DNA from 3 places in the Sorangium sp. So ce117 genome. Region 1 is predicted to be linked to each of the others. Evidence: predicted binding sites of a transcription regulator. Region 1 holds the regulator's gene; each other region holds the start of a gene.
The links. Region 1 encodes HrcA, which represses chaperone genes, less so after heat shock. Its sites were predicted from a motif close to GNTAGCACTCNCCNNNGGNGAGTGCTANC; they were not measured.

Region 1 (6,295 bases):
GCTGAAGATCCGCGAGACGGCCTTGTAGAGGAGATAGACGGCGATGAGCGTCAGCACGAAGACGGGGAGCCTGACGGCCCACTCGGGCCACGGGGTGCGCCCCTCGGCGGCCGCCGAGAGCATCTCGCCCGAGCGGTAGCGGACGCCGAACGCGGCCATCGCGAGCGCCTGCATCCAGAAGTCGAGCACCGGCTTCGACCAGAACCAGCCGTCCTGCGCCCACCAGAGCGAGATCCAGTCGTTCCTGGCCAGGATCTCGCGCGCGACCTCGCCGTAGTGCGTCTCCCAGGGATCGGTGAGCGAGTGGCTCCCGAGCATGGGCAGGTAGAGCAGCGTGACGACGGCGACGAGCCAGAAGCCGTGCCGCCGGCCGAGGGGGCGCGGAGTTCCCGCCTCGTCGACGCGGCAGGGGCCGAGGCGCTCGCCGAACCGGAACGCACCGATGACCGCCGTGAGAAACGCGGCAGGGACGGCGATGGCGGGCACCGCCAGCGAGAGCAGCGTCGGCGCGCCGTCCGACGAGAGGGGGCTCGGCGAGAAGAAGCCCGCGACGCTCAGCGTGATCAGGACGAAGAGCGCGACGAGCCCACCGCCGAGCAGCGCGAGCGGGCCGAGGAGGTCGCGGATCCCGACGCGCGTGGCGACGCGCTCGGGGGGATCGTCGAACGTGCCGAGCAGATCGAGCAGACCGATCGCCGCGATGGCGACGCCGAGCGCGCCGATCGGGACACCCCAGCGCAGCTGAGGCGCGAGCGCCATCACGACGAACGTGAGGAGGGCACCCGCGGCGGACACGGCAGCGCCACGCCAGCGGAGCGGGTTGCCCTGCGGCACGAGGCGAGCCTCCTCGGCGTCGGCCGTGGCCTCGGCCATCCCGCCCCTGCCGTCGCTCTCTGCCGACCCGTCGCCAGCGGAAGGCGCGCGCGGCTCAGGTGCGCTGGGGCTCTCCAGATCGCCCGCGGCCGTCCCGTCGCGGGCGTCCGCGGGCGCACCGCTGCGTTTGTCGTGTGTGTCGTTCATGGCTGCGCCAACCGCGGAACGAGGCGCGGCCCTGGCGTAGCAACTCCAGGTCGCCGGGCAAAGCAGCGGTCGCATGCGCCCGCGCTGCGATCCCGACCGCGCGCGCCCCCGCGAGCGACGCGCGCTGTACCGTAGATGGATCGGTGGGCCTCACGCGCCCAGGAAGGCGCCCCGCCCCGTTCGCGTGCCTGGCCGGCGCGACAGGAGCAGGGGCGGGTCGACACCCACGGCCAGGCAGCGGCCGCGGCGGGCGCCTACTTCGTCAGGCGCGCGATCTCTTCCTTGATGATCGTCTCGGCGAGCACCGGCACGACCTCCCACACGACGCGCTCCACGATGTCGCGGGACAGCGCCATCACGGCCTCCACCTGCTCGGAGGTGAGGCCGAGGCCCTCGAGCTTGCTCGCCATCTGGCCGTTGACCTGCGCGGAGGCGGTCGCGGCGACGGCGGCAGGCCCCGTCGCGGTCTTCGGCACGCCGGACACCGGCGTCGGCGAGAAGGCCATCGTCGTCGTGACCGGCACGTTCGCCGAGCCGCCTGGCGCCGTCTTGACGGAGGCCTGGGCCGGCGCAGCGCTCGTGGCCGGCGCGTTGGGCGTGTAGATGAGGGTCTTCGCGCGCTGGAGCGGGCTCGCTGCCGCCTGCTGCGCGGCGGCCGCGGGCTGCGCGGCGGCCGCGGGCTGCGCCGCAGGAGAGCGCGCGGGCGCAGGCGCCGCGGCGGCAGGGGCCGCTGCGGCGGCGGGCTTCGCTTCGCCGCGCGACGCCAGCAGCTTCTTGACCTTGTCGATCATCTGCTGGGTGTCGAACGGCTTGTCCATGTGATCGTCCGCTTGCGCGCCCGATCCCTTCGCGGGGTCGAACGGGTTCTGCTTGGACGACAGGATCAGGACGGGCGTCGCCGGTGAGGCCTGTTTGATCGCCTTGCACAGCTCGTAGCCGTTCTTCGGCTCGAGCGTGACGTCGGCGATCACCAGGTCGGGTTTATCGCTCTTGAGCTTCTGCAGCGCAGCGTCGGCGCTGCTCGCCGTCACGACGCGGAAATCCTGACCCGCAAAGGTGATTTCGAGCACTTTGCGCATGGTCACGCTGTCGTCTACGGCGAGAAGGGTGCTGGCCACGAACGGGTCTCCTCTCAGATGGCGAGAAAGCGGCGACGGCTCTGGATATCTTCGGCTCCCGTCGCGCGATGTGTCAACATTCGCGGTGTATTTCGCCCCCGCGGGCCCCGCGGATGGGCGTTTTTCCGCGCCGGTAGAGCCCGGTCCCACGCTGGTGGGCGGAGCCGAGGCGCCCCGATGAGCTCTACATGCGTCCGCTCCGACCCGCCACTCCGCCGAGCCACGAAGACAAAGCCGCCGAAACGACCGGCGTCCACCCGGCCGCCCAGGTACGACCTCCGCAGGATGGCCGCTGGACGGTGCCCGCCGAGCTGGATCGGCGCCCGCTGGACGGGGCCGTCCGTGCGCTGGCCGAGGTGTCGTGGTCCGACGCGCGCCGGTTGATCGAGACCGGCAAGGTGCTGGTCGGGAGCGCGGTGGCGACGAGCGCCCGTCGGCGGGTGCTCGGCGGGGAGCTGCTCGAGATCCGCCTGCACGCGCCGAGGCCCGAGACGGTGCGGCGGCGCAAGCTCGAGGGCGAGCTCGTGGTCTACGCGGACGCGAGCGTCGTCGTGGTGAACAAGCCCGCCGGGGTGAGCACCATCCCGTACGGCGACGAGGCCCCCGCGGAGCAGGCCGCGACCCTCGACGCGCTGGTGCGCGAGGTGCTGGCCAGGCGCGACCGCCTGCGCGGGCGCGCGCCGCTCGGCGTGGTGCAGCGCCTCGACAAGGGGACGAGCGGGCTGCTGGTCTTCGCGCGGACGCTCGCCGCGAAGAAGCACCTCGCGCAGCAGCTCCGCGTCCGCGCGATGCACCGGCAGTACCTGGCGCTCGCGCACGGCGCCGTCCCGCGCGGCACCTACCGCAGCTACCTCGTCGAGGATCGGGGCGACGGGCTGCGCGGCTCGGCGCGAGACGGGCGGCGCGAGGGGCAGCTCGCGGTGACGCACGTGGAGCCGATCGAGGTGCTCCGAGGGCCGCAGGAGGGAGCCGGCGCCGGGGGCGTGACGCTCGTCGCGTGCCGGCTCGAGACGGGACGCACGCACCAGATCCGCATCCACCTCGCGGAGGCCGGGCACCCGCTCGTCGGCGAGACCGTCTACGTGCGGGACTACCGCGGGACGAGGATCCCGGCCGCGCGGCTGATGCTCCACGCGGCCGAGCTCGGCTTCAACCACCCGGCCGACGATCGGCCGATGCGCTTCCAGACGCCGCCGCCCCCGGACTTCGACGACGTGCTCGAGCGGCTCCGCGCGCCGCAGCGGAAGGGCGCTACTTGACCTTGCCGCGGACCTCGGTCATCGCCGCGGCCGTGGCGTCGACCAGCGGCATGACCTTCGCGTAGTCCATCCGCGTCGGGCCGAGCACGCCCACGGTCCCGGCGACGCGGCCGTTCTCCATGTACGGCGCGGCGACGAGGCTGAGCTGGCCTCCGCCAAGGTCGCCCGCCTCGCTGCCGACGAACACGGTGACCTCACCCGCGCCGGCGGCGAGCGTCCGGTCGAGCAGATCGACGAGCTCCTCGCGCTCCTCGAGCGCCTTCATCAGCTTCTTGAGCCGGTCGACGTCGGCGTACTCAGGCAGATCGATCAGGCGGTTCTGCCCCTCGATGACGACCTCGCTCCGCCGGGTCACGTCGGCCGTCGCCTTGCTGCCGAGCTCGAAGGCGCGGCGCCTCAGCGCGTCGATCTGGAGGCGCTCGTCGGCGAGGCGGCGGGCGAACAGGTCCCGGATCTCGCCCAGCGTGCGCCCCTCGATGACGTCGGTGAGCAGGTTGTGGATCCGGGTGAGCTCGCCCTCGTTGATCGCCTCGTCGGCCGAGATGAAGCGGTTCGCGACCGAGCCGTCGGCGAAGACGAGCACCGCGAGCAGCTGCCCGGGCTTGGTCGGGATGAAGCGCAGCTGGGCGAGGGCGCGGAGCTCCGCCCGCGGCGCCGCGACGACGGCCGCGGCGCCGGACAGCTCCGAGAGGTAGCGCCCGGTCTCGCGGAGCGGATCGTTCGCCCCCGCGTAGATCTCGGTGAACCTCGCGCTCAGCTCGGCCTGCTGCTCGGGGGACAGCGACCGGAGCTCGACGAGCGCGTCGATGAACAGCCGGAGCGCGCGATCGGTCGGGATCCGCCCGGCAGAGGTGTGCGGCTGGTGGAGGTACCCCGCCTCCTCGAGGTCGGCGAGCACGTTGCGGATCGAAGCGGCCGAGAGATCCAGCCCGTATTTCCGGGCAAGCGTCCTGCTGCCAACTGGGTCGCCCGTTGCGATGAACTCGGTGACCGCGGCGAACAGGATCTTTCGAGCTCGGTTGGAAAGATCACCCATGTCAGTTGCATGCAGCGCACAAGCGCGGCGCGGTGGCTACCTGGACCAGGGACCGCCCGGACCGGGAAGCCATGCGGGCCGGACCTTCGCTTCCGTACGTCAAGCTGCGCGTGCGGGCGCTTGACCCACGGACGCGCATGCGACCCATTTTGAGGGGATCGCGCGGCCCGGTCAAATGTCGCGGTAGGATCGGGCAGTAGCCGCTAGCCAGCCACCCCGCGCACGGGGGGCCCCGCTCCACCGGATGGCGGCGCGGCCGGCCACTCGGCCACGTGGTCGTGGTCGTGGTCGTAGTCACTTGCCCCCCCGAGAGGGTCGGCCTGCCTTGCTTCGCACGAGGGATGTACCGCAACGATGCCGCCCGCACGCCATGCCGCCGCTGCCTGCGCGCTCGCCCTCGCGCTCGGCCCCCTCGCCGTCGCGCCGAGCGCGCAGGGCAAGCCGAAGGTCAGGTACCACCAGGACTGGGCGAAGCACCCGTCGGCGCGCTACGCGGCGATGAGCGCGGAGCAATGCCGTGCGGCGCTCACGCAGCGGAAGATCGCGTTCCAGCCGGTGCAGCGCGCGCCGGGGGTGCTCGCTCCGGTGCGGCTGATGCAGGGGGTCGGCGGGGTCCTCTACCGGACGGCGCTGCCGGCCCATCAACGCGCGGGAAACCCGCACGACGTCTTCGACTGCCGCCTCGCGCTGGCGCTCTCGGACTTCAGCCGGATCCTCCGCGCGCACGACATCGACGAGGTGCTGATGTTCTCGGCCTGGCGGCCTCCGGCCAGGATGTGGCCCGAGGGCAGGCTCGCCACGAGGCACCCCGGCGGGCTCGCGATCGACCCCTACAGGTTCGTCAAGGAGCGCGTCGGCGGCGGGTTCGCGGAGGACTGGATCGAGGTGGAGCGCGACTTCGTCGGCAGGCGCGGCGCGCCGGTCTGCGGCGAAAGCGCCGGCCCGACCGGGCGGCCCCGCGGGGCCGGCAAGGGGGCGGTCGGCGGCCCTCCAGCGGACGCGGCGGCGCGAGAGCTGCGATCCATCGTGTGCGAGGCCGTGGACCAGCACATCTTCACGTCGATCCTCACGCCCAACTACGACCGGGCGCACAAAAATCACCTGCATCTCGAGGTGACCCCCGGCGTCCAATGGCATCTCGTGCGCTGATCCGGGAGGGGCCGTCCTCCGTCCTCCCGCGCGCAAACCCGCTCTCCCTTCGAGGTCGACCCGCTATGTTAGCCCGCGTGCCCGCACGAAGACCCCCGCTCTCCCGCGCGTCCGCCGCGCTGGCGCTCGCCGCCGTCGCGCTGTCGTTCACGTTCGTCGGCTGCCCGTGCGTCAGCGGTCCCGTGAACGCGAGCCCCGCCCTCCGCTGGTTCCTGTTCTCGAACTTCGGCGCCAGCAAGATCTGCCCCGAGATGCTGAAGAGCGGGGTCTCGCTGCGCCTGCAGGACAGATCGGCGTCCATGGGACGGTTCTTCCCGATGCAGTGCTCGTACGACGTCAACGACGCGGCCCAGACGATCACGGTCCACATCGCCGGCACCGGCTACGGCTACATGCAGCCGGCCAAGCGGGTGGGCTTCTCGCTCACGACGTCCGTCGAGTACCGGCCCGACTTCCAGCTCGCGGACGATAACGTCTACGTGTGGGGACGGCTGAACCGGATCGTGCAAGGCCCCAGCTTCCAGCTGGGCTACGTCGAGAACCCGGTCATCGACGTGATGGCCAACGTCCCGCCGTTCGGAGGGCTCGCCAACCTGCTCGGCAACCAGATCGTCGCTGGCGAGCTGACCCGCGGGTTCACCGTCCTCTACAACGAGGAGACCGGGAAGGACTTCACGCTGGGCATCCTCATGCCGCCCCAGCGACCTCACCAC
Region 2 (6,295 bases), 4.8 Mb from region 1:
CGAAGAACCCGTTCAACATCGGCGCCATCATCCGCGTCGCGCACTCGTTCCTGGTGCGGGAGATCTTCCTGATCGGGACCGAGCCCTACTACGAGCGCGCTTCGATGGGCATGCAGAAGTACGAGACCATCGTCGAGTGCCCCGACGAGGCGAGCTTCCTCGAAGCGGCGCGCGGCCGCCCGCTCATCGGCGTGGAGCGCGATCACGCGCGGCGCACCCTCTGGGAGGCGCCGTTCCCCCGCGGGCTCGTGTTCCTCTTCGGCAGCGAGGATGACGGGCTGCCGCAGGCGCTGCTCGACGCGTGCGAGGACGTGATCGCGATCCCCATGTACGGGATCAACCACTCGTACCCCGTGGCGATCGCGGCGGGCATGACCCTGTGCGAGTGGGCCCGGCGGCGCGACCCGCGCGGCGGCGTGAGCGGCGCAGGAGGGTGAGCGGCTCACGCCGCCGCGCGGGCCCCCTCCGTGGACGGAGGGGCGCTACTCGGGGTAGCGCTCGAAGACGAGGAGCTCGCCCAGGAGGTCGTGATCGAGCGTTCCAGCAGGGCGCATCCCGAGCTTCTCGATCACCCGGAGCGACGCGCGGTGCCAGGCCGGCGTGGTCGCGATGACGCGCCTCACGCCCGGCTGCTGCATCGTCCAGTGCAGGACGGCGCGCGACCCCTCCGTCGCGTAGCCTTGGCCCTGGGACTTGCCCTCGACGCCGTAGCCGATCTCCACCGTGCCGGTCGCGTCGGGCCGGCCGTTCAGCACCACGCTGCCGACGACGACGCGCTCCTCCTGCCCGCGCGTCACCATCAGCCGCGTGCCCCACAGGAACGCCTCTGGATCGTCGCGCAGCCGGTCGAGCGGCGAGCTGAAGGCGCGCTCGACGAGCGCGCGCCCGGGCCAGGCGCCAGGGAAGCGCGCGCCGGACAGGGCCTCGGCCTCGGCGCGATCTCCGCGGATGACCGCCTCGAGCAGGGGCAGCGAGACCGGGGTGAGCGCCAGGCGCTCGGTAGTCAGGGTGCTCATGGCGAACCTGCGCCGGATCAGATCATGCGCCGCGGCCCGCCGGAAGTCGAAATGGCGAAGGGCCGACTTCCTGAGGAGGAAGCCGGCCCTCGCCCGCCGGGCTTAGCGGTCAGCGCGGCGCGTCGCGATCAGAAGTCGTGGCCGTGGCCCGCGTGGCCGCCACCAGCCGCCGCCTTCTCCTCCTTCGGCCGCTCAGCGATGAGCGCCTCGGTGGTGAGCATCAGGCTGGCGACGCTGGCCGCGTTCTGGAGCGCCGACCGGACGACCTTGACCGGATCGATGACGCCCATCTCGAGCAGGTTGCCGTAGTCGCCCGACGCGGCGTTGTAGCCGTACGAGTCCTTGCCGTCGCGCACCTTCTGCACGACGATCGAGCCCTCTTCCCCGGCGTTGGCCGAGATCTGGCGGAGGGGCTCCTCGATGGCGCGGCGGATGATGTTCACGCCGAACCGCTGCTCGTCGTTGACCTTGAGCTTCTCGAGCGAGCTCTGCGCGCGGATGAGCGCCACGCCGCCGCCCGGGACGATGCCCTCCTCGACGGCCGCGCGGGTCGCGTGGAGCGCGTCCTCGACGCGGGCCTTCTTCTCCTTCATCTCCGTCTCGGTCGCAGCGCCGACCTTGACGACCGCGACGCCGCCCACGAGCTTCGCGAGCCGCTCCTGGAGCTTCTCGCGGTCGTAGTCGCTCGTCGTGTTCTCGATCTGAGCGCGGATCTCCTGCTGCCGGGCCTTGATCTTGTCCTTCTTGCCCTGGCCGCCGACGATCGTGGTGTTGTCCTTGTCGATGATGACGGTCTTGGCGCGGCCGAGATCGCTGATCGTGACGTTCTCGAGCTTGAGGCCGAGCTCCTCCGCGATCACCTGGCCGTCCGTCAGGGTGGCGATGTCCTTCAGCATCTCCTTGCGGCGATCACCGAAGCCCGGCGCCTTGACGGCCGCGCAGTGCAGCGTGCCGCGGAGCTTGTTCACGACGAGGGTCGCGAGCGCCTCGCCCTCGACGTCCTCGGCGATGATGAGGAGCTGCTTCTGGCTCTTGGCGATCGCCTCGAGCACCGGGAGCAGGTCCTTCATGTTGGAGATCTTCTTCTCCGAGATGAGGATGTAGCAGTCCTCGAGGTTCGCCTTCATGGCCTCGGGATCGGTCACGAAGTACGGCGAGAGGTAGCCGCGGTCGAACTGCATGCCCTCGACCACGTCGAGGGTCGTGTCGGCGCTCTTGGCCTCCTCGACCGTGATCACGCCCTCCTTGCCGACCTTCTCCATCGCGTCGGCGAGGAGCTTGCCGATCGTCTCGTCGCCGTTCGCGCTGATCGTGCCGACCTGCGCGATCTCCTTCGCGTCCTTGGTCTGCTTGGCCGAGCTGTGGAGGTGCCCCACGATCGCCTCGACCGCCTTGTCGATGCCGCGCTTGATCTCCATCGGGTTGTGCCCGGCCGCGACGAGCTTGGAGCCCTCGCGGTAGATCGCCTGGGCGAGCACCGTCGCGGTGGTCGTCCCGTCGCCGGCGATGTCGCTCGTCTTCGAGGCGACCTCGCGGACCATCTGGGCGCCCATGTTCTCGAAGCGGTTCTCGAGCTCGATCTCCTTGGCGACCGTGACGCCGTCCTTGGTGACCGTCGGCGAGCCGAAGCTCTTCTCGATGACGACGTTGCGCCCCTTCGGGCCGAGGGTGACCTTGACCGCGTCGGCGAGGGCGTTGACCCCCGCGAGGATCATGCTGCGGGCGGACTCGTTGTAGATGATTTCCTTGGCTGCCATGGTGTCTCTCCTAAGTTCCTTCTGTCGCCCGCGTCACTTCTCGATCACGCCGAGGATGTCGTCCTCGCGGAGGATGAGGTGCTCCTCGCCGTCGATCTTGACCTCGGTGCCCGAGTACTTGCCGAAGAGGACGCGATCGCCCTCCTTGACGTCGAGCTTCCGCACGGTACCGTCCTCGGCGACCTTGCCGTTGCCGACGGCGACGACGGTCCCCTCGATCGGCTTCTCTTTCGCGGTGTCCGGAATGTAGAGACCTCCCTTGGTCTTCTCTTCTTCCTTCACGCGCTGAACGATCACGCGGTCCTGGAGCGGTCGAATCTTCATCTTTGCAAGTCCTCCGGGGACGAGCGCCGCGTCCCACGAACGGCGAGACCCAGCCGGCGCGAATGAGCGCGCCGGAAGGCCCCCTACGATTGCAGTCTGGGCACTTTGCTAGCACTCACCTGTGGCGAGTGCTAGCGAGCGCGCGGAAGATAGCCACCCCCTGGAGGGTGTCAAGAGTGGCCCCAGGCCGGCACTTTGCGCGCTGGCAGCCAGTCGCAGAGGTGGCTGTAAGTCCTGGAGATCGCAGGGGAAGGCGCGCCGCTCAAGGCTGGGCTCGGCGGAGCCTCTCGGCTAAAATACGCTTATGAGGGCAAAGCTGCGGCAGCACAGTGACGCGATGCCCTCACGGTCTCCAGCCCGAGGGAGGCCGCCAGGACGTGTCTGGTTGACCTGAGCGCGCGGTGGCCCGGGTTACGTCGGTATCCAGGGCACCCGCACAAGTGAGGTGCCGCTGTGAGCCAAGCGATCTCTCTCTCCCCGAGCATGACCCGCTATTTCCAGGAGGTTGTGGACGAGGCGCTCCGAGTTCGGAACGTCGCCGCCACCGAGGCGGCGTCGAGTTACCTCGTCGGTCTGCTCTGTGCTTTTGCTCACCCGGACGAGCATGCCGAGTCTGCCTTCAACCAGCCCCTGACCTTTCTTCTGCGCGACGCGCTGGAAGCCTCCGGAGCCGAGCGTTTCCAGCGGCTGCGTAACCTGGGAGACAGCGTCCTCTACGTGGTCGGTTTCTTCGGCGGCCACATCGAGCTGAAGGGGGTCGATCGCGGCTACGTGGTCGGGGTCGGGTCGACCGCCTACCACCATGCGGCCGCTATGCTGCGCCTCAATGCGCGCGTCGGCCAGGGGCCCGATGTTCTTTCGGAGATGGCCGAGAAATTCGAGCGGTTCGTGAGCGTCCTGAACGATGTGGCCGACGGTACGCTCGCGTCGGGGGCTCGGGACGAGCGCTCGGTGCTCCGGCTGTACGAGCGCTGGGTTCGTACGGGATCGAGCCGCCTCGCGGATGAGCTCGGGGCACGAGGGCTCGTGCCGAGCCGTGGTACGGGCGGGCTCAACTGATGCGGGGGGCGACCTTCCCGTCCCGGATCCAGGAGCACCTGGCGCGCACCTATGCGCTCGATGACGCGCCGGCGGTCGACGATTTCATCCAGCTGACGGACGGCAGCGCACGCGAAGCGCTGCTGATCCGGCACGCCGACGGGGATATCGAGATCGCGCTGCACCTGCCCCGCCGGGCGATCACGCGAGGGCGAGAGCGGACGTTCGACGAGATCTGCCAGATCGTCGAGGGCGTGAGCCACTTCCTCTATGTGGCCGAGCGGGCCCGCAGGGAGCTGCCGGCGACCCAGCTCGAGCTCGAGCTCCAGGCCGAGGTCGACAAATACGTGCTGCTTGTTTATGGCGATCTGGCTGACGAGGTCGAGCCGCCAGGCCCGCCGCTCCGGCGCCGCCACGAGGCGGCCCCACCGGGGGCGGGGCGCTTCGAGCCCGAGCGCGCCGCGCGGATCCGCGCCCATCTCTTCGAGCGGGTCACCTTCATGGATCCCCCGGGCACGGAGACAGGCGATCGCTACCGGATCGCGAACGATCTGGCAGCGCGGTTCGCGGGCCGACTCGAGGCCGAGTTTGCCCGCCACGGGCGTCATGCCGAGCTGCTGGCGGCGCTGCGACGCTTCTATGCGGCGGGGCAGACGGAAAAGATCGCCCTCGCGCGCGCCGCGTGAGCGCGTCCTCCCGGGCGCTCGGGGTCGCTCGGGAGGGCGGCGGCGGGCGGCGACGGGCGGCGACGGGCGGCGACGGGCGGCGACGGGCGGCGACGGGCGGCGACGGCGAAGAGCGCTCGCCGCGGCCGCGCGCTCTCGTTCTCTCTTGACCGGTTCGCGCGCACGTACTCTCATCCGCATCCACGATGCCTTCCGCGAGCACGATGCCGCCCCGTGTGCTGGTGGCCGAAGACGAACCGGCGATGTTGAGCCTCGTTGCGCGTCACCTGAGGAACCTAGGGTTCTTTGTGATCGAGGCTTCCGAGGGCGATGGCGCCTGGGAGCTCGCGCGTGAACACCAGCCGGATCTGGTGATCCTGGACGTGATGATGCCCGGCATGAGCGGCTGGGAGATCTGCAAGCGGCTGAAGAGCGACACGTCCGACGGACGGCCGTTCGCGAACACCGGCGTCATCATGCTCACCGGGATCGGCGAGAACCTGAACGAGATGACCTCGCCGCTCTTCGCCGCGGACGCCTGGTTGAACAAGCCGTTCGATTTCACGGATCTGGACGCGCGGGTGCGCGAGACGCTCGCGCGTTATGCGAAGCAGGTCCCTGATGCGAACGGCGCCAGGGGTCAGACGAGCGCGGTTGGCGAAGAGCGTGAAGCCGCGGCGCAGCCGTCTTCCAGAGAGCGGGCGACGGGGGCGAAGAAGTCGGCGGCAAACGGCGTCACCGCGAGCAGTGCGGCTGCGAAGCGGTCGGCCGCGACGAAGAAGCCGGTCACCAAGGCTGCGAAGAAGCCGGCGGTGGCGAAGAAGCCGGCCGCCAAGGCGGTGAAGAAGCCGGCCGCCAAGGCTGCGAAGAAGCCGGTCGCCAAGGTGGCGAAGAAGCCGGCCGCCAAGGCGGCGAAGGAGCCGGTCGCGACGAAGAAGCCGGCCGCCAAGGCGGCGAAGGAGCCGGTCGCGACGAAGAAGCCGGCCGCCAAGGTGGCGAAGAAGCCGGTCGCGGCGAAGAGGCCGTCCGCCACGAAGGCGGCGTCCAAGAAGAAGTCGATGAAGTGATCCCATCCCAGGCGGGCGCCGTGCGCAGCGGCCCGTCACCTTGTTCGCACGCAACGTACGGGTGCCGCCGCCGAGCTGGGCGCAGAGGAGCCGTCCGATCAGCGTTCGGAGGGAAGACCCCCACCCACCACCGGCAGCGCGCATCCATGCCTGCTGAGCGCTGAGCGCAGAGGCTGCCCCGCACGGGAATCATCAGGGCTCGCCGCGCGTCATTCCCACGTACGTCGCGCGCAGCCTCCCAGGAACTTTCGGGCGCCTGACCCGTCAGCAGGTACAATGCTGCGACGTTTCCCCTTCGAGGGCCCCCGCGGGGGGCGCCCGGAGCGCTGAGCACCGTGAGCGACTCTCGCACGAAGCAACTGGACCGCATTCGCAGCGCCGCGCTCACGGTTGAGCTGAGGCTGCGGTTCGGGCGCGCGCTGCGCGCG
Region 3 (6,295 bases), 4.0 Mb from region 1:
CGTCGCGCGCGAGCTCCCGACACCGCCGCCGCGCAGGCCCAGGCCTCACCTCCTGCGCGGTGAGATCTCGCCCGGACCAGCGAGCGATCCCCCCTCGGACAGGGCAGCTCGGCGCCACGATCGCGTCGAGCGGAGCGCCGCCATCCCCCGCGCGCGCACGACGCCCCGCCCCGATGCGTCGGCGATGCGTCGGCTACAGGACGAAGTGATCCATGAGCTGAAGGACCTCCAGGTTCAGCCCCTTCAGCGCGGCGCACTCCCGCTCCACCTCGGCCTGGAAGACCGGCTTGATGTGGTAGAGCATCGTCGGCAGATCCCTCGGCGCGCGGAACTTCTGGAGCTCGTGGGCGAGCGTCTGCGGCGTGTGGTGGCCGCTCACGGTGGCGAGGCGCTGCTCCCGGTTGGGGAAGCTGACCTCCATCAGCAGCGCGCGGAGGTCCTGCTGCTGGTTCAGCACCTCCCACAGCCGCTCCGTGGGCCCGGTGTCGCCGCTGTACGCGATCGCGCCGCCGTCCCCTTCGATCACGAACGCCGACGCGTCGATCGTGTGCGTCACGTGGACCGCGCGCACGAGGCGACCGGCGACCGGCGTGGGGCGCTCCGGCTTGAGCTCGAGGTACTGGATGGTCGGCTGCCCGGCGCTCGGGATCACCGCGAAATCGGGCCAGAGCACGTTGTTGAAGAAGTGCTTCTTGAGCGTCCGCAGCGTCTCGCGCGTGCCCGCGATCACGAGCGGCGGGCACCCGAGCTGGCAGCGGTTGTCCGCGATCGTGGCCAGGTCGCGGATGTGATCGAGGTGCGCGTGGCTCACCAGGCACGCCTCGATCCGCGCCTGGTCCTTCACCTCGAGCCCGCTGGTCAGCGAGCCGGCGTCGATCGCGAGGATGTCGTCCACGACGAACGCGCACGTGCGATGCCTGGGGGTCTCCCCGCCGTGGCAGCCGATGACACGCAGCTCCACTGGTTCAGCTCTCTCCGCCGAACTTCTGCGGCATGTCCAGGAACTCGATGAAATCCCTGAACCTGCGCATGTCGGTCACCATGATCGCCGCGGGTCCAGGCGGCCCGTACGAGAGGAGCTTCAGCCGGCGGAGCCGCTTCATCACCTCGTCCACCGTCTCTTGCTCGACGTCGACCTCGCGCGCGATGTCCTCGGGAGAGGAGCGGACGCGTATGCCTTCAGGCGTCTCCTCCCCGAAGGCCTCGGCGTGGCGCGCGAGCGCGAGCATCACGCGCGCCTTCGGGTCACGGTGCATGAGGATCTCGACGAGCGAGTTCGCCGCGTCGAGCCGCTTCGCCAGCTTCTTGAGGAGACGGAGCGCTATCTCGACGTCGCGCTGCAGCATGACCTCCAGCTTCCGCGCGTCGATCACGAGGCAGCGGGACGGCTCGCTCACGGTGGCCGTCGCGTTCCGGGGCTTGCCGTTCAAGATCGCCATCTCGCCGACGAACTCGCCGGGCCCGAGCACCGCGAGCACCTTGTCCTCGCCGACGACCGACTTCGTGATCCGCACGGCGCCCGACTGGATGACGAACATGACGTCGCCGGAGTCACCCTCACGAAAGAGCACGTCGCCCGGCACGTACTCGCGGCCATAGCGGGCGAACGACGACTCCGACATTGCCCGGGAGTCTAGCGCCCCACGTGACCGCGGGTCAAAAACCCGGGCAAGAGCGCTGGCGCTCACAAAACACAAAACGCGAGGGGCCCCCCAAGCCAGCATGCTTTGGAGGGCCCCTCGGCCCGCTTCGTCGGGGCAGCGCGCCCGGCGGGCCGGCGCCGCGCGGAGGCGGCGGCAGCCCGAGAGCGGCGCGGACAGGCGATCAACCCATGTCGAAGTCGCCCATGCCGCCCATGCCGCCCATGCCGCCCATACCCCCCATGCCGCCCATACCCCCCATGCCGCCGGGAGCCCCGCCGCCCGCGGCCTTCTCCTTCTTGGGCTTCTCGGCGACGAGGGCCTCGGTCGTGAGCATCAGCGCGGCGACGCTGGCCGCGTTGGAGAGCGCGTGCCGCACGACCTTGGCCGGATCGATGACGCCGCCGGCGAGCAGGTCCTCGTACGAGTCGGTCGCGGCGTTGTAGCCGAACGTCGGCGCGCCCGTCCGGACCTTCTCCGCGACCACCGTCCCGTCGACCCCCGCGTTCTGGGCGATCTGGCGGAGCGGCGCCTCGACGGCGCGGCGGACGAGCCGCACGCCGACGTCGCGCTCGTCGTTGAACTTGAGCGACTCCAGCGAGGCGGCCGCCCGGAAGAGGGCCACGCCGCCGCCGACCACGATGCCTTCTTCGACGGCCGCGCGGGTCGCGTGCAGCGCGTCCTCGACGCGCGCCTTCTTCTCCTTCATCTCGACCTCGGTCGCCGCGCCGACCTTCACCACCGCGACGCCGCCGGCGAGCTTCGCGAGCCGCTCCTGGAGCTTCTCGCGATCGTAGTCGCTCGTCGTGTCCGCGATCTGCTTGCGGATGGCCTCGATGCGGCCCTTGATGGCGGTCTTGTCGCCCTGGCCGTCGACGATGACGGTGTTGTCCTTGTCGATCTCGACCCGCTTGGCCGTCCCGAGGTCGCGCACCGTGGCGCTCTCGAGCTTCTGGCCGAGGTCCTCCATGAACGGCGTCGCGCCCGTGAGGATCGCGATGTCCTTCAGCATGTCCTTGCGGCGATCGCCGAAGCCGGGCGCCTTCACGGCGGCGACCTTGATCGTGCCGCGCAGCTTGTTCACGACGAGCGTGGCGAGCGCCTCACCCTCGATGTCCTCGGAGAGGATGAGCAGCTCGCGCCCCTGCTTCACCACCTGCTCGAGCAGCGGCAGGAGGTCGGCCATGGCCGAGATCTTCTTCTCGTGCACGAGGATGAGCGGGTTCGTGAGCACCGCGGTCATCTTCTCGGGGTCGGTCACGAAGTAGGGCGAGAGGTAGCCGCGGTCGAACTGCATGCCGTCGACGGTCTCGAGCTCCGTCGTCATGCGCTTGTTCTCCTCGACCGTGATCACGCCCTCCTTGCCGACCTTCTCCATGGCGTCGGCGAGGATCTGGCCGATCTCCTTGTCGCCGTTGGCGCTGACCGTGGCGACCTGGGCGATCTGGTCCTTGTCCTTGGTCGGCTTGGCGGCCTTCTGCACCGCCTCGATGACCTTCGCGACCGCCGCGTCGATGCCGCGCTTCAGATCCATCGGGTTGTGGCCGGCCTCGACGAGCTTGAGGCCCTCGCCGAAGAGCGCCTGCGCCAGCACCGTCGCCGTCGTCGTGCCGTCGCCGGCCTTGTCGCTGGTCTTCGAGGCGACCTCGCGCACCATCTGGGCGCCCATGTTCTCGAGCTTGCCGGCGAGCTCGACCTCCTTGGCGACCGTGACGCCGTCCTTCGTCACCACCGGGGAGCCCCAGCTCTTCTCGATGACGACGTTCCGCCCCTTCGGCCCGAGGGTCACCTTGACCGCATCGGCGAGCGTGTTCACGCCCTTGAGGATCGCGGCGCGGGCGCCGCGGCTAAAAACGATCTGCTTCGCAGCCATCTCTCAATCCCCTCGCGGCCGCGCGGCCGCGTGTACTAACGCTTGCGTTCGGTTGCCTCAGACCTGGTTCACGAGGCGGACTCGGTCACGGCGAGCACGTCGTCCTCGCGGATGAGCACGTGCTCCTCGCCGTCGAGCTTCACCTCGGTGCCGCTGTACTTGCCGAACAGCACCTTGTCCCCGACCTTCACATCGAGCGGGCGAACCTTGCCGTCCTTCAGGACCTTGCCGTTCCCCACCGCGACGACGCGCCCCTCGATCGGCTTCTCCTTCGCGGCGTCGGGGATGATGATGCCCCCCTTGGTCTTCGTCTCGCTCTCGACGCGCTTGACGACAATCCGATCCTGCAGCGGCCTGATTTTCATGCTGGCTCCCTCGTCCTCGGCTTGTTGACTGACCATCGGCTCGCCGGAGGTCCCGTTCGCCCCCCCGCTGGGGCGATGCGCCCGCGCGACGAGAGCTAAGTGCCCGACATCGCAGTGTCTTGGCACTCTCCTAGGCCGGTGGCTAAACCGCGGCCGAAAGTAAATCAGTCACCCGGCGCGTCAAGGGCACGCAGCAGGGAGCCGCGACTTTTCCGGGGCCGAAAGTCCAGGGCGGCGAAGCCGAGATGTCTGGAGAAGCGACGGCGAGGGCGCGGTTGCGACATCGCGGAGCCTCCCCAGGGACGAGCCACCGACAGTACGAAGACAGCATGAACGGATCGTGGCGAGAGCGCGATGACATCAGCGCGACGACAACGGACGGCATACAACGAGGGCGGAGCGGGTTGAGCGACGAGCCGAGCAGGGGGAAGGGCTTGCTCGATGCCCGAGTCGCTCGAAACACGCGAGAATTGGGCGATTTTTGGCGGTGAGCATTTTTCTTCGGCGGGTCCGATTTCGATCGCTTGACAATCCAGGCAGCCCGAGTAGATTCCGCGGCCCGTGGCGCTGATGAACACGGCGCTGACCCCTTGGGGGATCGTCTAACGGCAGGACGCAAGATTCTGGCTCTTGCTATCAAGGTTCGAATCCTTGTCCCCCAGCCAGACCGCTCAGCTCTGCTGTCGGTCTTCTCCACAGAACAAGGTCCCATCGTCTAGCGGTTAGGACATCGGCCTCTCACGCCGGTAACGCGGGTTCGATTCCCGCTGGGATCGCCACTTCACCCCTCTCGCCTCGTTTCCTGCTGCTTCCGTCTGATGTCGTGCGTCGGGCACGGCACGGAGCACAGCGTCATCGGACGAGCGAGCACGCAGATCAGCGAAGACGTCCTGCTCCGTTCACGTTGCGCTACCCTGTGGCGCATGGCGGCGCAGGACGAAGAGGAGCTCTTCGACCTCCTCGATGACAACGGCCGGCCGCTCGGCGTGCGCAAGGCGCGCAGGCTCGTTCACCGCGACGGCGACTGGCACCGGAGCGTTCACGTGTGGGTGCTCCTCGAGCGGGGGCCCGATGGCCTGGAGCCGGACAGCGGCCGGAGCGCCGCGGAGCCCTGGGTGCTCTTCCAGCAGCGCAGCCCCGAGAAGGACACCTGGCCCGGCGCGCTCGAGGTCGCCGTGTCGGGGCACTACCGCGCCGGAGAGGATCTCGAGGGGGCGCTGCGCGAGGCGGAGGAGGAGATCGGCCTGCCGCTCTCGCCGCGCGACGTTGTCCGGCTCGGCACGCGCCGCAGCCAGGACGATCACGCGCCGGGCATCGTCGATCGCGAGCTGCAGGACGTGCTGCTCGCGACGACCCGCCGCGCGCTCGAGGAGCTGCGTCCCGATCCGCGCGAGGTGACCGCGCTGCTGTCGCTCCCGCTCGGCGCGGCGCTGCGCCTCGTCCGAGGCGAGGTGCCCCGCGCGAGCGGCCTCGTGCGGCGGCCGCCGGACGCCGCGGGCGCCGTGAAGGTCGAGCCGCGCGACGTGCGGCTCGATGAGTTCGTTGTCGCGCGCGACGGCTACTTCGAGCGCGCGCTCGACACGATCCGCCGGCGCCTCGCGGGCGAGGCGCCGGCCCCATGGCTCCTCGGCTAGGACGGCGGCGCTTTCTCCTCGCGCCCGTGCTGTCAGCCTGAGCCGCGGCGCCCGTCCGCCGGCCGCCGGGGCTTCTCGGGGGGCACCGCCGACGCGACGAGGAACCCCTCGGCACGGTGCGGGGCGAGCCCGCAACGCGCGTTCATGCGCTTGGCGATCTCGTCGCCGGCCCTGACGAGCGCGTAGAACCACCGGATCCCGAAGCGATCGTGCCCTTCCCGGAGCGCCGCCGCCTGCAGGGGGGCCCCGAGCCCCCGCCCGCGGTGGTCCTCGCGCAGCGAGGTGCAGATCGGCATGGCCGTCCACGAGGGCGCCTCGCCCACGTCGGAGATCCAGAGCGGCGGGGCGCCCAGCAGCCCGAGCTGGGCGAGCGCCTCGCGCCCGCCGATCTCGGCAGGCTGTGGCCGCGTCATGACGCACAGGGTGGCGCAGCCGATCAGCGCCCCCGCGCCATCGCGCAGCGCGAGCGTCAAGGAGCGCCCCTCGCCGCCGCGCAGGTACCACCCCGGGAGCGGCGCGTGGCCGCTCTCGGCCTGAAGCTCCTGGATCGCGCGGATCGACGCATCGTCGTCGTCCGGCGACACCCTGGACAGGCGCAGGCCCGGCGGGAATGTGCGAAACCGGCTGAGCCCCTGCACGGCGGCGCGCACCTCGCCGGCCGGGGCGCCCATCACCGAGAGGTCCTCGTCCACGGAGAGCCCCGCCTGGCGCAGCGACGCCGAGAGCGCGGCGAGCTCCGGCCGGGGGGCGTGCAGGATCACGCGCTCGAAGCAGCGCACGAGC

Region 2: groES (co-chaperone GroES) is a predicted target of HrcA. The motif match lies at 3,205-3,233, and genes of this name have one in related genera.
Region 3: groES (co-chaperone GroES) is a predicted target of HrcA. The motif match lies at 3,997-4,025, and genes of this name have one in related genera.

The regions. Positions count from the first base shown of each region.
Region 1 covers NZ_CP150309.1:13,276-19,570, reverse strand. The annotation lists gene WMF46_RS00065 (ArnT family glycosyltransferase) at 1-1,020, opposite strand, end outside; gene WMF46_RS00060 (response regulator transcription factor) at 1,275-2,138, opposite strand; gene WMF46_RS00055 (RluA family pseudouridine synthase) at 2,327-3,397, shown strand; gene hrcA (heat-inducible transcriptional repressor HrcA) at 3,390-4,433, opposite strand; gene WMF46_RS00045 (hypothetical protein) at 4,788-5,582, shown strand; gene WMF46_RS00040 (hypothetical protein) at 5,660-6,295, shown strand, end outside.
Region 2 covers NZ_CP150309.1:8,475,575-8,481,869, reverse strand. The annotation lists gene WMF46_RS31610 (TrmH family RNA methyltransferase) at 1-437, shown strand, start outside; gene WMF46_RS31605 (GNAT family N-acetyltransferase) at 483-1,016, opposite strand; gene groL (chaperonin GroEL) at 1,145-2,773, opposite strand; gene groES (co-chaperone GroES) at 2,807-3,097, opposite strand; gene WMF46_RS31590 (hypothetical protein) at 3,551-4,156, shown strand; gene WMF46_RS31585 (hypothetical protein) at 4,156-4,821, shown strand; gene WMF46_RS31580 (response regulator transcription factor) at 5,007-5,867, shown strand; gene WMF46_RS31575 (hypothetical protein) at 6,203-6,295, shown strand, end outside.
Region 3 covers NZ_CP150309.1:4,025,057-4,031,351, reverse strand. The annotation lists gene WMF46_RS15105 (MBL fold metallo-hydrolase) at 194-961, opposite strand; gene WMF46_RS15100 (Crp/Fnr family transcriptional regulator) at 966-1,622, opposite strand; gene groL (chaperonin GroEL) at 1,825-3,513, opposite strand; gene groES (co-chaperone GroES) at 3,582-3,878, opposite strand; tRNA gene WMF46_RS15085 (tRNA-Gln) at 4,470-4,543, shown strand; tRNA gene WMF46_RS15080 (tRNA-Glu) at 4,583-4,657, shown strand; gene WMF46_RS15075 (NUDIX hydrolase) at 4,802-5,512, shown strand; gene WMF46_RS15070 (hypothetical protein) at 5,545-6,295, opposite strand, start outside.